Regions from separate parts of the Variovorax sp. LjRoot84 genome, predicted to be linked through region 3. Evidence: predicted binding sites of a transcription regulator. Region 3 holds the regulator's gene; each other region holds the start of a gene.

Region 1 (6,104 bases), 4.7 Mb from region 3:
GCTCGAACTGCTGCTGCCGCTGGCCTTGCAATGGGGCGAGCAGAGCGGCGCCGGACTGGCGCGCGCGATCGAGGTCGTGAGCGCGGCGCCGGCAAAGCTGATCGGCGTCGAGGAAGCGGGCCGGCTGTCGCCGGGCCTGGCCGCCGACCTCTGCGTCGTCGATCCCGCGCTCGAATGGCAGGTACGGCCCGAGGCGCTGCGCAGCCAGGGCAAGCACACGCCCTTCGGCGGCTACGCGCTGCGCGGGCAGGCGCGCTTCACGCTGGTGGGCGGACGGCTGGTCCACGGCTGACCGGGGGAACACCGCGCGATGCAGGCCCTGTCCGCCTTCCTGAAGCTGGTGCGCGCCCTGGCTCACGCGCATGTCGGCTGGTGGACCATCCGCAGCCAATTCCACAAGCTCTCGCCCGCGGAGCGCGAGCAGCGCGTGCAGCAGTGGGCCGAGCGCATGCTGACCCTGATGGGCATCCGCCTCGTGGTGCAGGGCACGCCGCCGACCCACGGGCCGGTGCTGATGGTGAGCAACCACCTCTCGTGGCTCGACATCCTCGCCATCCACGCGGCGCGCCACGTGCGTTTCGTCTCCAAGGCGAACGTGCAGTACTGGCCGCTGATCGGCACGCTGTCGAACGGTGCCGGCTCTCTGTATATCGAGCGCGAACGCCGCCGCGATGCGCTGCGCGTGGTGCACCACATGACCGAGGCGCTGAAGAACGGCGACCTGATCGCGGTGTTCCCCGAGGGCACCACCAGCGACGGCAGCAGCGTGCTGCCCTTCCACGCCAACCTGCTGCAGGCTGCCATCTCCTCGGGCGCGCCGGTGCAGCCCATCGCGCTGCGTTTTGCCGATGCCGTCACCGGCGAAACCAGCCAGGCGCCGCGCTACATCGACGACGACAACCTGGCCAGCTCGCTGTGGCAGGTGCTGAAGGCGCCGCCGCTGCTGGCGATCGTGCGCTTCGGCGAGCCCCAGCCTGCCTGGGGCCGCGATCGCCGCGCCTGGGCGCTTTCGCTGCATGCCGACGTGCAGGCGCTGCGCCGCCAGACGCACTGAGCAGCCAGCAAAAAAACAGCGCCCCGTTGGGCGCTGTGCAACGGCGCCGTAGCGCCGGGAGGAGGAACTGAATGTGCAAGCAGGTTAGCCGTCGCCCCCCTCCCGCCCTGCCGGAGAAGGCAATGCGCGCACGTGGGCGTTGGCCTACAGGGCGCTACATCACCGTGGCGTGCGGATGCAGCGGATGGGCCAGCGTGTCGGCGATCAGGCGCAGCGCGTGGTCGCACGCCTCCCGCGACATCGGCCCGCCGAGGCAGATGCGCACCGCCTCCGGCGGGGTGCCGTCGGTGGAGAAGGCCGCGCTGGCGACCACGCCGACGTTCTGCGTGCGCAGGTAGGAAGCGAACTCGACCGGGCTCCAGGCGGAGGAAAGCGGCAGCCACAGATGGAAGCCCTCGCTCTGCGCGGCGATGCCGTGCGCGCCCAGGTGCCGGCTGGCCAGGGCCTGCCGGACGGTGGACTCGGCGCGGATGGCCTGCAGCATGGCGTCGGCCGTGCCGTCTTCCACCCACAGCGTGGTCAGCGCGTTCGTGATGGGCGATGACATCACGGTGGTCGCGCGCATCGCGCCGGCCAGCCGCTGCGACTGCCGCGCGCCGGGGGAGCGCACGTAGGCGCTGCGCAGGCCCGCGCCCAGGGTCTTCGAGAAACCGGTGATGTAGTAGGTCAGTTCCGGCGCCAGGGTGGCGATGGCGGGCGGCACCTGCCGCGGCAGCATCGCGTAGGCGTCGTCCTCGATGATCGGAATGGCGTAGCGCAGCGCGATGTCGGCCAGCGCCTCGCGGCGTGCGCGCGACATGGTGGCCGTGGTCGGGTTGTTGAGGGTGGGGTTGCAGTACAGCGCCTTCGGTCGCAGCGTCTTGCAGGCATGCTCGAAGGACTCGCCCATCGGCCCCTCCTCGTCGAGCGGCAGGGCATGCAGCTGGATGCCGAGCTGGGTCGCGATCGCCTTCACGCCGGGGTAGGTCAGCGCTTCCACGCAGATCAGCTCGCCCGGTCGCGCGAGCTGCGAGAACAGCGCGGTGAGCACGCTGTGGATGCCGGGGCACACGAGGATCTGGTCCAGCCGGCAATCGGGAACGCGGGGCCGGATCCACTGCATGCCGGCTTCGCGGTCGCGCGCCGTGCCGCCGAAGTCCTGATAGCGCAGCAGTTCGTACATGCCGGCTTCGGTCATGACGCGGCCGGCGCTCTCGCTCATTCGTTCCAACAGCGCCGCATCCTGCGGCTCGGGCGGCAGGTTCATCGTCATTTCGGCGCCGCCACCGCCGCGCAGTGGAAGGCTCGGGCTGCCGCCGCGGATGAAGGTGCCGGTGCCCGAGCGCGAATCGATCAGCCCGCGCTTGCGCGCCTCTGCATAGCCGCGTGCAACGGTCGTGTAGTTGAGATGCAGATCGGCCGCCAGGTCGCGCAGCGTGGGCAGCTTGTCGCGCGCGATCAGGCGGCCGGTGCGGATGTCGTCGGCGATCAGGTCGGCCAGCAGCAGGTAGGCCGGCTTGTTGCTGCTCTCCAGGCGCCTTTGCCATTGCTGGGTGGTCTTGCTCATGGGGTGGTTGATCGCATGGGTTGATTGCATGGGCGCAGCACATTCGACGCATGAAGCGTGCCGGGCTTCTCTGGCCCGGATGCATTGATCGCGTGCATGCAGGTCCATTGATCGGGTGCATTGATTGCATGGCGGGTGCCTCAATCGAGTGCAAAAGCGGCCACCTGAACCTCGTCCGGCGGCCCTTTGGCGGGCCTAGGAATTTTTTTTCCGGGCCCCAGGCCGCACCGCTTCTCGTTGATCGCGACTTGATCGCAAACAGGCCGCCGGCCAGTGGCACAGAGCGTGCGAAATCGAAGGGCGCGCAACCCACCGATCAACGTCTTTTCCTCTACCGGAGTACCTCATGCCCAAAGTCCTCAAACCCGCGAACGCCGCCGGCGAACACCTCGTCGACTACGAAGAAAAAGTCTTCGAAGACGTGAAGGCCGAAGCGGGCGAGAAAGCGCTCGTCACCTTCCACACGGTCGCCTTCGAAGGCTCGATCGGCTTCGTCAACCTGCTGCAGGCCACGCGCCTCAAGCGCAAGGGCTTCGAGACTTCCATCCTGCTGTACGGCCCCGGCGTCACGCTGGGCGTGCAGCGCGGCTTTCCGACGCTCGGCGACGAAGCTTTTCCGGGCCACCAGAACTTCAACAAGCAGATCACCAAGTTCATGGAAGAGGGCGGCAAGGTCTACGCCTGCCGCTTCGCGCTGCAGGCGCTGTACGGCCATGGCGAAGGCGCGCTGATCCCGGGCATCACGCCGATCAATCCGCTCGACGTGCTCGACATCATCCTGCTGCATCGCAAGGCCAACGCCTTTATTTTGGACACCTGGACGCTGTGAACCGGGGCGCTGCCATGTCGACACCACGCATCGTCCGGGCCGCTGCGATTCAGATCGCGCCCGATTTCGAGAACCCCGACCGCACAGTCAACAAGGTCTGCGAGGCCATCGACGAAGCCGCGGCCAGAGGCGCGCAGCTCGCGGTCTTCCCCGAGACCTTCGTGCCCTACTACCCGTACTTCTCCTTCGTGCAGCCGCCGGTACAGCAGGGCCCGGCCCATCTGCGGCTGATGGAGCGGGCGGTCGTGGTGCCGGGCCCGGTGACGGACGCGGTGGCCGAACGGGCCAGGGCGCGCGGCGTGGTCGTGGTGCTGGGCGTGAACGAGCGCGACCACGGCAGCCTCTACAACACGCAGCTCGTCTTCGACGCCGACGGCCGCCTTGCGCTCAAGCGCCGCAAGATCACGCCGACTTACCACGAACGCATGATCTGGGGCCAGGGCGACGGCGCCGGGCTCAAGGTGGTCGACACGCGGGTCGGCCGCGTCGGCGCGCTGGCCTGCTGGGAGCACTACAACCCGCTGGCGCGCTACAGCCTGATGGCGCAGCACGAAGAGATCCACTGCGCGCAGTTCCCCGGCTCGCTGGTCGGGCCGATCTTCGCGGAGCAGATGGAGGTCACGATCCGCCATCACGCCCTGGAGTCGGGCTGCTTCGTGGTCAATGCCACGGGCTGGTTGGCCGACGAACAGATCCGCGCCGTCACGCCCGACGAAGGCCTGCAGAAGGCGCTGCGCGGCGGCTGCCACACGGCCATTGTCTCGCCCGAAGGCAAGCACCTGGCGCCGCCGCTCACCGAGGGCGAGGGCATGGTGATCGCCGATCTCGACATGGCCTTGATTGCCAAGCGCAAGCGAATGATGGATTCGGTCGGCCACTACGCGCGGCCCGAGCTCCTTAGCCTGGCGCTGAACGACCGCCCCGCCACGACCACGCAGCCCATGCACGGCACGCCCGCATCGGGCACTTCATCCAACGACACCGGGAGCACCCGCCATGACCACGAGCGAAACCCCATCGAGCCGGCAACTGATGACCGAGCTGCAGTCCTTCGGCTTGCGGCTGGCTGATCCGGGCGCCGGCGCGGCCAGCCGCCGCGGCGGCGCGGGGCCGTCGGACCACAAGGCCGTCACAGTCGACGGCCACACGATCATGGTGCCGGTCCACACCTCGAGCGCGTGGAACTCGCCGTTCACGGCGCAGGCGCCGGATGCGGAAGGCCGCAGCACCCTCACGCGCGGCAGCATCCCGATCGCGCGCATCAGCTTTCCGAAGCAGCCGCGCTTCTATGCCATGCAGACCTTCGACGGCGTGCCGTACTCGCACATCGCGACGCTGCACGGCTCGGACGTGCTGGCCACCACCGTGCTGCAGACCTGCATCCGCTACGAGAGCCGGAAGAAGAGCTGCAAGTTCTGTGCGATCGGCCAGTCGCTCGCGGCGGGACGGACCATCGCGCGCAAGACGCCCGAACAGCTGGCCGAGGTCGCGCGCGCCGCGGTGCTGCTCGATGGCGTCAAGCACATGGTGCTGACCACCGGAACGCCGAACGCCACCGACCGCGGCGCGCAGATCCTCTGCGAGAGCGCCTTCGCGATCAAGGCGGCGGTGGACATTCCGATCCAGGGCCAGTGCGAGCCGCCCGACGACGACCAGTGGTTCCATCGCATGAAGGCCGCGGGCATCGACTCGCTGGGCATGCACCTCGAAGTGGTGACGCCCGAAGTGCGCGAGCGCGTGATGCCTGGCAAGGCCAGCGTGCCGGTCGCGCGCTACATGAGCGCCTTCGAGGCGGCGGTCGGCGTGTTCGGCCGGGGGCAGGTCAGCACCTACATCCTGGCCGGGCTGGGCGACACGCGCGAAGCGATCCTGGAGATCTGCGACCGCCTGCTCGTGCTCGGCGTCTATCCCTTCGTGGTGCCCTTCGTGCCGATCAGCGGGACGCCGCTGGAAGACCATCCTGCGCCCTCGCCGGAGTTCATGAAATCGATCCTGCAATCGCTCGGCCGCAGCTTGGGCGAAGCCAATCTCCGGTCCAGCGACATCAAGGCCGGCTGCGGCAAGTGCGGCGCCTGCTCGTCGCTGTCGGTCTACGAAAGCTGAACATGCCCTGCATCCTCGATGACGTCGTCGAACCGGCCTTGCAGTACGCGCCGGTCGAGTTCCTCGTGCGCGAGGCCGCGCAGGCCTGGGAGCGCGACGAGGCGCATGCCTTGCGCCGCGCCGTCTTCTGCATCGAGCAAGGCATCTTCGCCGGCGACGACCGCGATGCGATCGATGCGCAGGCCCAGCTGCTGGTGGCCATGTCCTGCCTCGGCGGCATGCCCGACCAGGTGGTGGGCACGGTGCGCATCCACGAAGCGGCGCCGGGCCTCTGGTGGGGCTCGCGGCTGGCGGTGCATCCCTCGTTCCGCAGCCAGGGGCACCTGGGCGCGACGCTGATCCGGCTGGCCGTGTCGCGCGCGCATGCGCAGGGCTGCGAGACTTTTCTTGCGCATGTGCAGTCGCAGAACGTGGCGCTCTTCCACAAGCTGCACTGGCGCTCGCTCGGCGAACTGGCCATCCACGGTCGGCCGCACACCGAGATGCAGGCGGAGCTGGATTTCTATCCGCCTTGCCACGATGCCGTGAGCGGTTTCGTGTCGCGTCGCAAGGGCACCGAATGACAAGCCTGG
Region 2 (6,104 bases), 260 kb from region 3:
TTGTTGAAGGCCTGATGATTCTTCGGGTTGATCCGGATCGCCTCATCGTTGTCGGCGATGGCGCGCTCGTAGTCACCCCGGTCCGCCCAGATGATTGCCCGAGTCTGGTAGGCGTCCGACCTCGGCGGCCCGAGCCGGATGGCTTCGTTGATGTCCGAAAAGGCTTTGCTGTCGTCGCCCAGCTTGTTCCAGGTTGCGCCGCGATTGCTGAAGAACGCGGCATTCTTTGGATCGAGACCAATGGCCTTGTCGAACTCCGCCAGGGCCTTGCGCGGCTCGCCGACCATGTTCCACAGAGCGCCGCGGTTGTTGTAGCGAAGGGATACTTCGGGTCGATGCGGAGCGACTCGTTGTACTCGGACATCGCTGTCTGAAGATCCCCGCCGTTGCGATAGGCGTTGCCACGTATCGCATGGATGCGCGCACGCGTGCGCACGGTGAGGCTCTGCTCTTTCAGGGAATCAGTGCAAATTGCGATCTGGTCGACGGAGCCCTCGGCCTCATCGCAGCGCTTGTAGGCCAGATCGCCCGCGCTCTGCCAAGGCGGCTGCCGGAATCGTGAAAGCCAGAGTGAAGAGAGCCAGTGCGCGCATCGATTGCCTGTTGCCGAAGTGATGACGCAGGGCATTGTTGCACGGGATTTGCAACAACATGTAGCGGAGACTGGCGGCCGAGGTGAGGTCAGAGCAGCTTCAGCCCGCATGACTGCGCTTCTCTTCGGCGTTGTACTTTGAAAATCACTGCCGGTGCGCGCATAAGACTGCGAGAACACGCCCGGCTACGGCACCACCGCGATCCTCACCTGTGCCTCGCTCGCGACTATTCAGGAGTATCGCGTCTGCCAAGATCGTCACGAGCGCCTTATGCGGGCCGTTGAGCCCCTCGCGGAGCTAGGAAGTTTCGATTGGCCCTCGACTGCCCAAATGAAAAAGCCGCCCGAAGGCGGCTTCATAGGCCTGCAAGAATTATTGGCAGCCGCGCGGACGGTACTTGGCAGGCACGGTGGTCGTGCATCCCCACGAACCTGCCGCGGTGCGCGTCCAGGTCAGCGTGTCGGTGCCGGCCGTCTTGAGATCTGCAGCCGCGCCATTGCCGAACGTGGCAATGATCGTGGTCGTCGAGGTCATCGGATTGAGCACTTGCGGCACACCGGTGTTTGCCGGAATGGCGGCGCCTTGGGTTGCGCCAGTCAAGATGGTCGAACCCGAGGCTTGGGGGTCGCATTCACCAGCGGCCAAGCCAACGGCAGTCTTTCCATCCAAAATGCACGCCTCAACTGCGGTCTTGATGGCGCCAGCTTCGCCCATTGCACGCGACACTTGCGACTTGGCGATGTAGGTTTGATATTGCGGCAGCGCGATTGCGGCCAAGATGCCGATGATCGCTACAACGATCATCAACTCGATAAGGGTGAAACCCTTTTGCACGTTGCGTGCGATGGAACGACGGTTCATTCATAACTCCTGGTTGATTTAGCAAGCCGGGATTCGCCCGGGCTGCTATCTCTCTGCAGCATGCGTGCCAACCGCAATTTACCCATAGCTCATCTGAAACCGTGAAATAGTTGCAGATCTACCCCTGACGCCTGACACATGTTGGCAAGGTCAGCCGCGCCAAATTGTCCAATTGTGACAAAAGGTGTCACGCGCGCGTTCGCATCTCGCCAGCTTGCTTGTCGCGATTCTTTCGGCCGGGCCATTGCTAAGCGCAACAGGCCGCTGAGTTCACTACAGCCTTCAACTGCCCAAATGAAAAAGCCGCCCGAAGGCGGCTTCATAGGCCTGCAAAAATTATTGGCAGCCGGCCGGACGGTACTTGATAGCCACGGTGGTCGTGCATCCCCACGAACCTGCCGCGGTGCGCGTCCAGGTCAGCGTGTCGGTGCCGGCCGTCTTGAGATCTGCAGCCGCGCCATTGCCGAACGTGGCAATGATCGTGGTCGTCGAGGTCATCGGATTGAGCACTTGCGGCACACCGGTGTTTGCCGGAATGGCGGCGCCTTGGGTTGCGCCAGTCAAGATGGTCGAACCCGAGGCTTGGGGGTCGCATTCACCAGCGGCCAAGCCAACGGCAGTCTTTCCATCCAAAATGCACGCCTCAACTGCGGTCTTGATGGCGCCAGCTTCGCCCATTGCACGCGACACTTGCGACTTGGCGATGTAGGTTTGATATTGCGGCAGCGCGATTGCGGCCAAGATGCCGATGATCGCTACAACGATCATCAACTCGATAAGGGTGAAACCCTTTTGCACGTTGCGTGCGATGGAACGACGGTTCATTTCAAGAAACTCCAGTTGGTTGAAGGGCCCGAGGAAGGCCCCCGGTGCGTTCAACCTCCGCAGCATCTGTGCCATCCCGGCTGCTCGCCTCTGAAGCAAACCTTGGTGTGCATTTGTTCACGCTGGAGTTACAATAGGTGACACAACCTGTTGCATATGCCACACGCGGGATGACAAATTTTGTCAGTCAGCCACCCACAGTGGTCAGACCTGCAGGACCCCCGCCGCCTCCAGCCACCGAATGTCCCACCCCTTCGTGCCCTGCATCTGCGAGCCAGCGGCCAGCAAGTCGATCTGGCTCATGATCTCTTCGGTCTCGGCCGGCTTGGTGTGGGTGATGTAGATCGGGTAGTTCTTGCCGGGCGCGATATGCGCCAGTTCGTCGGCCAAAGTGCCAGGCGACAAATGCAAGCTGCGCTGCGCCAACGCTTGCTCTCGATTGCTGAACGCCGTCTCGATCACCAGCATTCCCACATCAAGCTGGTTCACCCGCTGCCAGAAGGCCGGATTGCGTTCCGTGTCCCCGCTGAAAACCCAGTTGGCGCCGCCCTTCGCGCAACGCACCGCATAGCCACAGGCCGGCACGGTATGCACGGCCGGCAACACCTCGATGTTCTTGAGCGCCCGGGTTCCCAGCTCGAGCTCCTGCCCGACCACGATGTCATGAAAGCTCACAAACGGCGCCTCGCGACTGGGGATGCTCGCGAAATCGGGCCAGATGACGTTGTTGAACACATGGGCGCGCAGCGCCTCGATGGTGGCCCGCAGGGCATGCACGCGCAGCGCCTTGCTGCGGCGGCTGGCCACGGCGTCGATCATCAGGGGCAGCGCGGCGATGTGGTCGAGGTGCGAATGGGTGAGCACCACATCGTCGATGGCGGCCATTTCGTCCAGGCTCAGGTCGCCGACGCCGGTGCCGGCGTCGACCAGCAGGTCGCTGTCGACCAGGAATGACGTCGTGCGGCAGTCCTTGGCGATGGCGCCCGAGCAACCCAACACGCGCACCTGCATATGCGAGGCCTTTTGTTTTCTATTTGGTTTCGAACCGGGTTGCACCATCCCAGTTCTGGTCTTTGGGCTGCAACGCCATTGAGGCTAAACGCTGCGCGTACAGCTGGTAAAGGAATTTTTTGGCATCTACAGCCGGCAGTGGGGTCAAGCCTCTGGCCCGTACCAAAGCCTCGGCGCGTCAGCGGCGCTCAGCCGGCGACGAACTGCATCCGCGTGCCGCCGAGTTCGAGCACGTCGCCGTCCTGCAGGGCGACGGCCTCGTTGCCGAGCGGTTCGCCGTTGAGCTCGGTGCCGCCGTCGATGGGTGCCACAACGTAGCCGTGCAGACGCCGCGTGACGGCGGCGACGGCCACGCCGGGTTTGCCGATCGTGGTGACGACCTTCTGCAGGGAGAGTTCGCGCCCGGCGCCGCTGCCCGACAGAACGCGCATGACGGCCACGCCGGTGCCGCCGCCGAAGGGCTGGTGCACCGTGGGTGCGGAACTGAGGGGAATCGGGCCTGATGGTGCTGGCGCGATGTGCGGCGCGGGCCCGGCCCCTTCGGAGGCGCCGCTGGCCACCAGGTAGCGGATCTTGTACTTGCCGACCTCGACAACGTCGTTGTGCTCGAGCGCCTGCTTCTTGACGGCACGCCCGTTGATGTAGGTGCCGTTGGTGCTGTTGAGATCTTCCAGGTAGACGTCGCCGCCGATCATGTGCAGCACGGCGTGTTCACCGCTGATCGCCAGATTGTCGATCACGATGTCGTTGTACGGCCGCCGTCCCAGCGTGGTGCGGTCCTTGGCGAGCGTCACCTCCTTGATGACGACACCGTCGATCGAAACGATCATTTTCGGCATGGCCGACTCCTGGATCTCATTTTTTTGGGCTATCCGGATGCCTCGAGCGCTTCACCTGAGCCTGCCCGGGCGAGGACGACCGAAATGTTGTCCCTGCCCCCATTGTCATTCGCAGTTGAAACCAAAAGTGTTGCTTTCTCCGAAAGACCGATATCTTGTAACAAAAGCGTGAAAAGCTGCGCGTCGGGGACCATCTCGCTCAGCCCGTCCGAACATAGCAGGAAAAGGTCCCCGGGTTTCACGTTGTGCTCGTGCATTTCGAGTTCGACATGGCGTTCGATGCCGAGCGCCCGCGTCACCAGGTTGCGGTGCGGCGACAGGATGGCCTGCTCGGGCGTGATCGCGCCGGCGTCGAGCTGCTCCTGCAGCAGCGAATGGTCGCGCGTGAGCTGTTCGAGCTTTTCGTTGCGCAGCCGGTAGCAGCGGGAGTCGCCGATGTGGCCGACGATCGCACGCTTGGACCCGAAGGCGGCCAGCACGAGCGTGGTGCCCATGCCCTGCAGCTGCATGTTCGCGACGCCGGCTTCGAGGATGGCCGCGTTGGCCTCGTCGGTACCGGCCTGCAGCGCGCGGCGCACGGCCCGCGGGTTGGCGGTCGGCCCGGCGTGGGCCAGCCAGCGGCCGAAACTGGCTTGCAGCAAGGCGATGGCCATGCCGCTGGCGACCTCGCCGCCGTTGTAGCCGCCCATGCCGTCGGCCAAAAGGACCAGGCCCAGCGAGGCGTCGAAGGCGATCGTGTCTTCGTTGTTGGCGCGCACCCGGCCAGGGTCGGTGAGCGCGGCGAAGTCCCAGGTCAGCGAGCCGGTGTCAGGAGAAGCGGATACGCCCAGGTTCGCCATGAATCAGTTTGGTTGAGGGGGCCGCTCGCTCAGTGCGCGGCGGCGGCCGCGCGCCTTTGCTGCCAGCGGCCGACAGCGACGACGAAGAATGCGCCGGCCGCGGCGCCTGCATAGTGCAGCCAGGGGTTGGCCGCCAGGGCGCCACGCAAGGCGACGTCGCTCACGATGGTCTCGCCGCCGACCCAGCCGATCAGCGCGGCGCCCAGCATGATGATGATCGGGAAACGTTCCATGAGCTTGATCATGAGGGTACTGCCGAAAATCACCAACGGGATGCTGATGGCCAGGCCCAGGATCAGCAGCACCATGCTGCCCTGCGCCGCAGCGGCGACCGCGATCACGTTGTCCAGGCTCATGACCAGGTCGGCCAGCAGGATGGTTCGCACCGCGGCGAGCATGCTGCCGTACTCCTTTTCCTCGCCGTTGTCGTCTTCCTCATCGCCGAGCAGCTGCACGCCGATCCACAGCAGCAGCGCGCCGCCGAGGATCTGCAGGTAGGGCAGCGCCAGCAGCTTGGCAGCGACCACGGTGAGCGCGATGCGCAGCACCACGGCCGCGCCCGAGCCGAACAGCACGGCTCTCTGCTGCTGATGCGGCGGCAGCGAACGGGCGGCCATCGCGATCACCACCGCGTTGTCCCCCGAAAGAATGATGTTGATCCAGACAATCTTGACGAGCCCGATCCAGAAGTCGGCAGTTTGCAAATAATCCATGTCCCATATCCACTGTTATGTATTGAAAAAGCGCCCGCAACGTGAATTGCGAGCGCTTTTGTTCTTGTGTGGTCGAGGAACGCGGAAGTTTTAGAGCAGCGCCTTGAGGCGCTTGGCCAGCTCCGAGAAGTTTCGTGTAACCGTGAAACCGCACTCTTCCATGATGGCGAGCTTGGCATCCGCCGTGTCGGCGCCGCCTGAAATCAAGGCGCCCGCGTGGCCCATGCGCTTGCCCGGAGGGGCGGTCACGCCGGCGATGAAGCCGACGATCGGCTTCTTCATGTGGTCCTTGCACCAGCGCGCGGCGTCGGCTTCGTCGGGGCCGCCGATCTCGCCGATCATGATGACGGCGTCGGTGTCGGGGTCGTCGTTGAAGGCCTTCATCACGTCGATGTGCTTCAGGCCGTTGATCGGATCGCCGCC
Region 3 (6,104 bases):
AGCAGCTGCAGGAGGCTTACCAGGTGGCCGGCGTGCCCGCGATGGGCATCGCGGGCAGGTGGTATACGGACGGCGAACTCGCGCGCAGCATGGATCGCGCGCTGCAGGTCACCGACTTCCTGGTCGGCGAAGCGCGCAAGAGCGCGTAAAAAAGCGCCTCCCGCCGCTCGTCGCGGCAACCAGCAGGAAGCCCGCTTCGGCGGGCTTTTTCATCCGCCGGCGGAAACCGGATCCATGAGGCCGCATACAATCGCCCAGCAAGTTTCGTGCCTTTTATGACATCGTTACATTCCTCCTCCGTTTCTCGCCACCTTTGTCGCGCTTTCGTATTCGCCTTGGGCGTGGCCGGCCTCGTGTCGGCGGCGCAGGCCGAGAAGGCGGACCGCACCAAGCCGATGAACATCGAGGCCGACGCCATGCGCTACGACGACCTCAAGCAGACCAGCGTCTTCACCGGCAACGTGGTGGTGACTAAGGGCACCATCATCATCCGCGGCATCCGCATCGACGTGCGGCAGGATCCCGAGGGCTACCAGTACGGCATCGTCACGGCCGCGCCCGGCAAGCTGGCCTATTTCAAGCAGAAGCGCGACGCCGGCCCCGACGAGTGGATCGAGGGCGAGTCGGAAGTCATCGAGTACGACAGCCGCGCCGACAACGTGAAGTTCATCCGCCGTGCGGTGATGCGTCGCCTGGTCGGCGCGACACCCAACGACGAAAGCAGCGGACCCTTGATCGTCTACGACCAGAGCAACGACACCTTCACCGTCAACGGCTCGCCGCTGCCGCCCAATGCGGGCGTGGCGACCCAGCCCGGCGGCCGCGTCAAGGCCATCCTCACGCCCAAGGCGGCCGCCTCGGCGCCCGCTGCCGGGTCCGCCAGGCCGGCGGCGCCGGCCGCCTCCGCGCCGGCGTCCGGAACGGGCCTGCGCTCGACCACCACGCTCGGCGGAGAGCAGCGCAAGTGAGCGGCGGCAACGAAGTCCTGGGCAGCCGCCTCGAGGCGCGCGGCCTGCAGAAGAGCTACGGCAGCCGCAAGGTCGTCAAGGACGTCTCGCTCGGCGTGCAAAAGGGCGAGGTGGTCGGCCTGCTGGGGCCCAACGGCGCGGGCAAGACCACCTCCTTCTACATGATCGTCGGGCTGGTTCGGGCGGATGCGGGCGAGATCAGCATCGACGGCGAACCGATCGCGCACATGCCGATCCACCGCCGCGCCCGCATGGGCTTGAGCTACCTGCCGCAGGAAGCGTCGATCTTCCGCAAGCTCACGGTCGAGGAGAACGTGCGCGCCGTGCTCGAGCTGCAGCGCGAACTCGACGACGCGGGCCGGCCGGTGCCGCTGTCGAAGCAGCGCATCGAGGAACGCCTCGGCGAACTGCTGCACGACCTGCGCGTCGACCATCTGCGCGATTCGCCCGCGCTGGCGCTGTCGGGCGGCGAGCGCCGCCGAGTCGAGATCGCGCGGGCGCTGGCCACGCAGCCGCGCTTCATCCTGCTGGACGAGCCCTTCGCGGGCATCGACCCGATCGCGGTGATCGAGATCCAGCGAATCATCAGTTTCCTGAAGGAACGCGGCATCGGCGTGCTCATCACCGACCACAACGTGCGCGAGACGCTGGGCATCTGCGATCACGCCTTCATCATCAGCGACGGGCATGTGCTGGCACAAGGCACGCCTTCGGAGATCGTCGACAACGCCGAGGTACGACGCGTGTACCTGGGCGAGCATTTCCGGATGTAGGGGACCGTACTTCGATGAAGCAAGGGCTCTCGCTTCGCGTTTCCCAGCACCTGGCGCTCACGCCGCAGCTCCAGCAGTCGATCCGGCTGCTGCAGCTCTCCACGCTCGAGTTGAGCCAGGAAGTGGAGCAGATGCTCGACGAGAACCCGTTCCTCGAACGCACGGCCGAAGAGGCGCCGCGCGAGGAGTTCGGTCTCGAGGCGGCCGATGCGCCGGTGCGCGACGAAGACCGCCAGGCCGAGGGCGAGGCTGACTTCGTCCCCGGCTCGGCCGCGGCGCCGGCCGAGGTGGCGGTCGCCGCCAACGGCGATGCCGAAGCGGCTGCGCCCGTCGACAGCGAACCCGACTGGGAGGGCGACGGTACGGTCGACCTCGCGCCCGACGACAGCGAATGGGGCGGCGATGCGCCCGCGCGCGCCAACAACCTCGGCGACGACGAGCGCACCGATGCGACCGAGCTCGCGCGCAGCCAGGAATCGCTGCAGTCCTTCCTGCACCGGCAGGCGCTGTCGCTGCGCCTGAACGAGAACGACTGCGCCGCGCTGCGCTTCCTGATCGAATCGCTCAACGACGACGGCTACCTCGAGGATTCGCTGCCGGCGCTGGCCTCGGGCCTCGCGGGCGACGACAACGACCAGTTCGACGAACTGGTGCATCACTTCCAGGTCGCGCTGGGCCTGCTGCAGAGTTTGGAGCCGGCCGGCGTCGGCGCCCGCAGCCTCGGCGAATGCCTGACCATCCAGCTGCGCCAGCTGGCGAGCGCCAAGGAGAGCGAGGAGGAGGCCCAGGTGCGCAAGACCGCCATCGCGATCTGCAAGCAGCCGATGGAGCTGCTCGCGCGGCGCGACTTCAAGCGCCTGGCCACGCTCACGCGCAGCAACGAGGACGAGGTGCGCGCCGCACTGCAGCTGATCGCCAGGCTCGAGCCCAAGCCGGGGCGCCGCTTCGTCGACGTCGAGCGCAACATCGTCGTGCCCGACGTGATCGTCACGCGCATCGGCCACGGCACCAACGCGAGGTTCCGCGTCATGCTCAATCCCGAGGTCATGCCGCGGCTGCGCGTGCACGACATCTATGCCGGCGCGCTCAAGCAGCACAAGGGCGAGGGCAGCCAGGCGCTGTCGCAGCGGCTGCAGGAAGCGCGCTGGTTCATCAAGAACATCCAGCAACGCTTCGACACCATCCTCAGGGTCTCCAACGCGATCGTCGAGCGGCAGAAGAGCTACTTCGTGCACGGCGAGCTCGCGATGCGGCCGCTGGTGCTGCGCGAGATCGCCGACGAGCTGGGCCTGCACGAATCCACCATCAGCCGCGTGACCACCGCCAAATACATGGCCACGCCCTACGGCACCGTCGAGCTCAAGTACTTCTTCGGCTCGGCGCTCGGCACCGAAACCGGCGGCAACGCCTCCAGCACCGCGGTGCGCGCGCTGATCAAGCAGTTCGTGAGCGCCGAGGACGTGAGGAAGCCGCTGTCCGACAGCCAGGTGTCCGAGATGCTCAAGGAGCAGGGCATCGAGTGCGCGCGCCGCACGGTGGCCAAGTACCGCGAGGCACTGCGCATCGCGCCTGCGAATCTGCGCAAGGCACTCTAGCGATGAGTCGCCGTCCGAGTCCGCTCCCAAGCTGGATTCGCCTCGGCCTGGCCTTGATGGCGGTGCTTCTTCTTTCCAGCGGCTGCGCGATGCTGCCGGCCGAATTCGAGCGCACGCCGTCCAAGGCGATGCCCTTGTCCACCGGAACCGTGCTGGGCCGCATCGCCAAGGCCTCGCAGCCGGATGCGGACTTGAGCGGCTTCCGGCTCATGCCCAGCGGCGACTTCGCGCTCAACACGCGGCTCGAGCTCGCGCGCCGCGCCGAGCGCACGCTCGACGTCCAGTACTACCAGATCGACAACGACGAGACCGGCCGCTACCTGCTGCGCACGCTGCGCGACGCGGCCCAGCGCGGCGTGCGCGTGCGGCTCCTGATGGACGATCTCTACACCGCGGGCGAGGACGAGCTGCTGCTCGCGCTGGCCGCCACGCCCAACCTCGAGCTGCGGCTCTTCAACCCGTTTCCGGCCGGGCGCGGCAGCATGCTCAGGCGCTTCTCGGCCTCGCTCTTCGACTTCAGCCGCGTCAACCGGCGCATGCACAACAAGCTCTTCATCGCCGACGGCGCGATGGCGGTAGCCGGCGGGCGCAACATCGGCAACCCGTACTTCACGCAGACGGCCGGCGCGAACTTCATCGACCTCGACACCTTCGTCGCCGGCGCTCTGATCCCGCGCCTTTCCAGCCTGTTCGACCTGTACTGGAACAGCGAGCACGTGCGGCCGATCGAAACCGTGGTCGCGCCCACGCTCGCGCGGGAGGCACGGCAGCGGCGCTTCGAGGAGCTGACTGCACCGGCCACCACCCCGGCACCGCGTCCGCCGGCGCCCAACGACCTGCTGGGCTACAGCCCGATCGTCGAGAACCTCAACGCCGGCAAGCTCGACCTCATCTGGACCACCGCCGAGGCGTATGCCGATTCGCCCGAGCGCGTGATCGGCAAACAGGTCACTTACGGCGGCGTGCCGCTGCTCGACGTCGACAGCGTGCGCTACAACGTGGTCGAGCAGATGCGGCGCGGGCGTTCCGACGTGACGCTGGTGTCGCCCTACCTGATCCCCGGCAAGGAGGGGCTGGAGGTGCTGCGCGAGATCCGCCGGCGTGGCATGAAGATCAGCGTGGTCACCAACTCGCTGGCCGCCACCGACGAGCCCGTGGTCCACACCGGCTACCGCCGCTACCGGGCCGACATGCTGCGGCTCGGCGCCGAGATCCACGAGCTGAGTTCGGTGCGCACGCGGCGCAGCGTGCGCCTGGGCCTGTTCGGCACGCAGATCGGACGCCTGCACGCCAAGTCGGCCGTGATCGACGGGCGCACGCTCTTCGTCGGCTCGATGAATTTCGACCCGCGCTCGGAAGTGCACAACACCGAGATCGGCCTCTTCATCTTCAGCCGCGAGATGGCGCAGCAGGTGCTGAAGCTGGTCGAGGTGCTCAAGCAGCAGGGCGCCTACAAGGTGCGCTTCGCGCCCGGCACCGAGAAAATGGAATGGGTGAGCGAGGAGGCCGGCGTCGAACAGGTGCTCACCAGCGAGCCCGATGCGGGCTTCTGGGACCACCTGATGCTGGAACTGCTGGCGCCGCTGGCGCCGGAGAGCCTGCTCTAGATCTAGACCTCATCAGTAGCGATAGCGGTCATGACGGTCATGGTGGTCATGGCGGTCATGGCGGTCATGGCGGTCATGGCGGTCATGGCGGTAGTGATGGCGATGACCGTGCCGGTACTCGTCGCGGTATTCATGGCGGTAGAAGTGCCGCGGCGGCGGGCGCTGGTAGTCATACACGGGAGCCGGACGGTAGTGCCGCGGCGGCGGGTCGTAGTAGACCGGCGCCGGGGCATAGTGGACCGGGCTGGCAATGCCGACGGCGACCCCTGGCACATGGATGCCCACCGACACGGCCAGGTCCCTGGCGCTGGCGGACGTGGCGCCCAGCACGGCCGCGGCGGAGAAGGCGCCGGCGGCGATCCACTTGAAGAAACGGGTGTGCGCGATGTTCATGAAGAAACTCCTGAAGGCATGAAGTGCCGTTGGGGTCATTGCACCCGGCCCGCGTAAAGCAGGACCCGCCTGCTCTGTGAAGCTTGTTGCTGAATGTTGCAGCGCGGACGTACAGCGCAGGAGCGGGACTTACCACATAAAATGCATTTTTGTGGGGTAAGGAATCCATGCCTGTCCAGCACGCCCTGTACCGCATGCATGAGCTGGCTTTCCGCACGCAGTACGCCGAGCTCAAGGAACGCACTGCGTCTGCGGGCCGCCTTCTTCAAGGAACGCCCGGGAGCCTTCAGTTGCGCCGGGGGACAGGCTATGCCTACTGGTATCGGGTCTTCTATCCGGCGCCTGGCAAGAAGGCCGAGCAGATCGTCTGCAAAGACGGGGACACCGCGGCACTCGACGAAGTGTCCCGCGAGATCGAGTTCGCCCAATGGACAAGCGCCCAGGTGAGAAATCTCAGGAAGCTCGATTTCCAGGTGGCGGACAAAGGCGTGGCGAGCGTGCTGGTCGAGCTTCACAACGCGGGCATCCTGGGCGCGTGCCTCGCACTGGTCGGAACCTTGGGCTTCATGGCCTGGTTGAACGAACTCGGAGCGATGGCGGTATCGGCCCGCACGCAGGACGTCGACATTGCCGCCCGGCAAAAGCTGAGGCTTGCAGCGCCGGCGTCCTTTCTTGAAGCGATGGAAGCCACCAGGCTTGGTTTTCATCCTGTTCCCGGGATGCCAAGCCAGGCGCCCTCGACTTCCGTGAAGCTCAAGGGCAGGGATG

Evidence for each region. The regulator sigma-54, encoded in region 3, starts transcription at its own class of promoters, with help from an activator protein. The targets are predictions, from matches to a motif close to TGGCANGNAANCTGCTTT.
Region 1: the regulator sigma-54 is predicted to act here: its motif matches at 2,875-2,892, upstream of ACSQ9I_RS05110 (MSMEG_0572/Sll0783 family nitrogen starvation response protein).
Region 2: the regulator sigma-54 is predicted to act here: its motif matches at 1,507-1,524, upstream of ACSQ9I_RS29460 (pilin).

What each region holds. Positions count from the first base shown of each region.
Region 1 covers NZ_CAXUTE020000001.1:1,016,467-1,022,570, forward strand. The annotation lists gene ACSQ9I_RS05095 (dihydroorotase) at 1-292, shown strand, start outside; gene ACSQ9I_RS05100 (lysophospholipid acyltransferase family protein) at 311-1,054, shown strand; gene ACSQ9I_RS05105 (PLP-dependent aminotransferase family protein) at 1,209-2,600, opposite strand; gene ACSQ9I_RS05110 (MSMEG_0572/Sll0783 family nitrogen starvation response protein) at 2,947-3,429, shown strand; gene ACSQ9I_RS05115 (Nit6803 family nitrilase) at 3,444-4,499, shown strand; gene ACSQ9I_RS05120 (MSMEG_0568 family radical SAM protein) at 4,462-5,532, shown strand; gene ACSQ9I_RS05125 (MSMEG_0567/Sll0786 family nitrogen starvation N-acetyltransferase) at 5,535-6,095, shown strand; gene ACSQ9I_RS05130 (sll0787 family AIR synthase-like protein) at 6,092-6,104, shown strand, end outside.
Region 2 covers NZ_CAXUTE020000001.1:5,979,100-5,985,203, forward strand. The annotation lists gene ACSQ9I_RS29455 (tetratricopeptide repeat protein) at 1-287, opposite strand, end outside; gene ACSQ9I_RS29460 (pilin) at 966-1,454, opposite strand; gene ACSQ9I_RS29465 (pilin) at 1,791-2,354, opposite strand; gene ACSQ9I_RS29470 (3',5'-cyclic-nucleotide phosphodiesterase) at 2,484-3,290, opposite strand; gene ACSQ9I_RS29475 (FHA domain-containing protein) at 3,479-4,129, opposite strand; gene ACSQ9I_RS29480 (Stp1/IreP family PP2C-type Ser/Thr phosphatase) at 4,159-4,968, opposite strand; gene ACSQ9I_RS29485 (TerC family protein) at 4,998-5,681, opposite strand; gene sucD (succinate--CoA ligase subunit alpha) at 5,772-6,104, opposite strand, start outside.
Region 3 covers NZ_CAXUTE020000001.1:5,723,559-5,729,662, reverse strand. The annotation lists gene ACSQ9I_RS28265 (thiol:disulfide interchange protein DsbA/DsbL) at 1-149, shown strand, start outside; gene lptA (lipopolysaccharide transport periplasmic protein LptA) at 276-968, shown strand; gene lptB (LPS export ABC transporter ATP-binding protein) at 965-1,741, shown strand; gene ACSQ9I_RS28250 (RNA polymerase factor sigma-54) at 1,756-3,336, shown strand; gene ACSQ9I_RS28245 (phospholipase D family protein) at 3,339-4,943, shown strand; gene ACSQ9I_RS28240 (hypothetical protein) at 4,956-5,336, opposite strand; gene ACSQ9I_RS28235 (GSU2403 family nucleotidyltransferase fold protein) at 5,531-6,104, shown strand, end outside.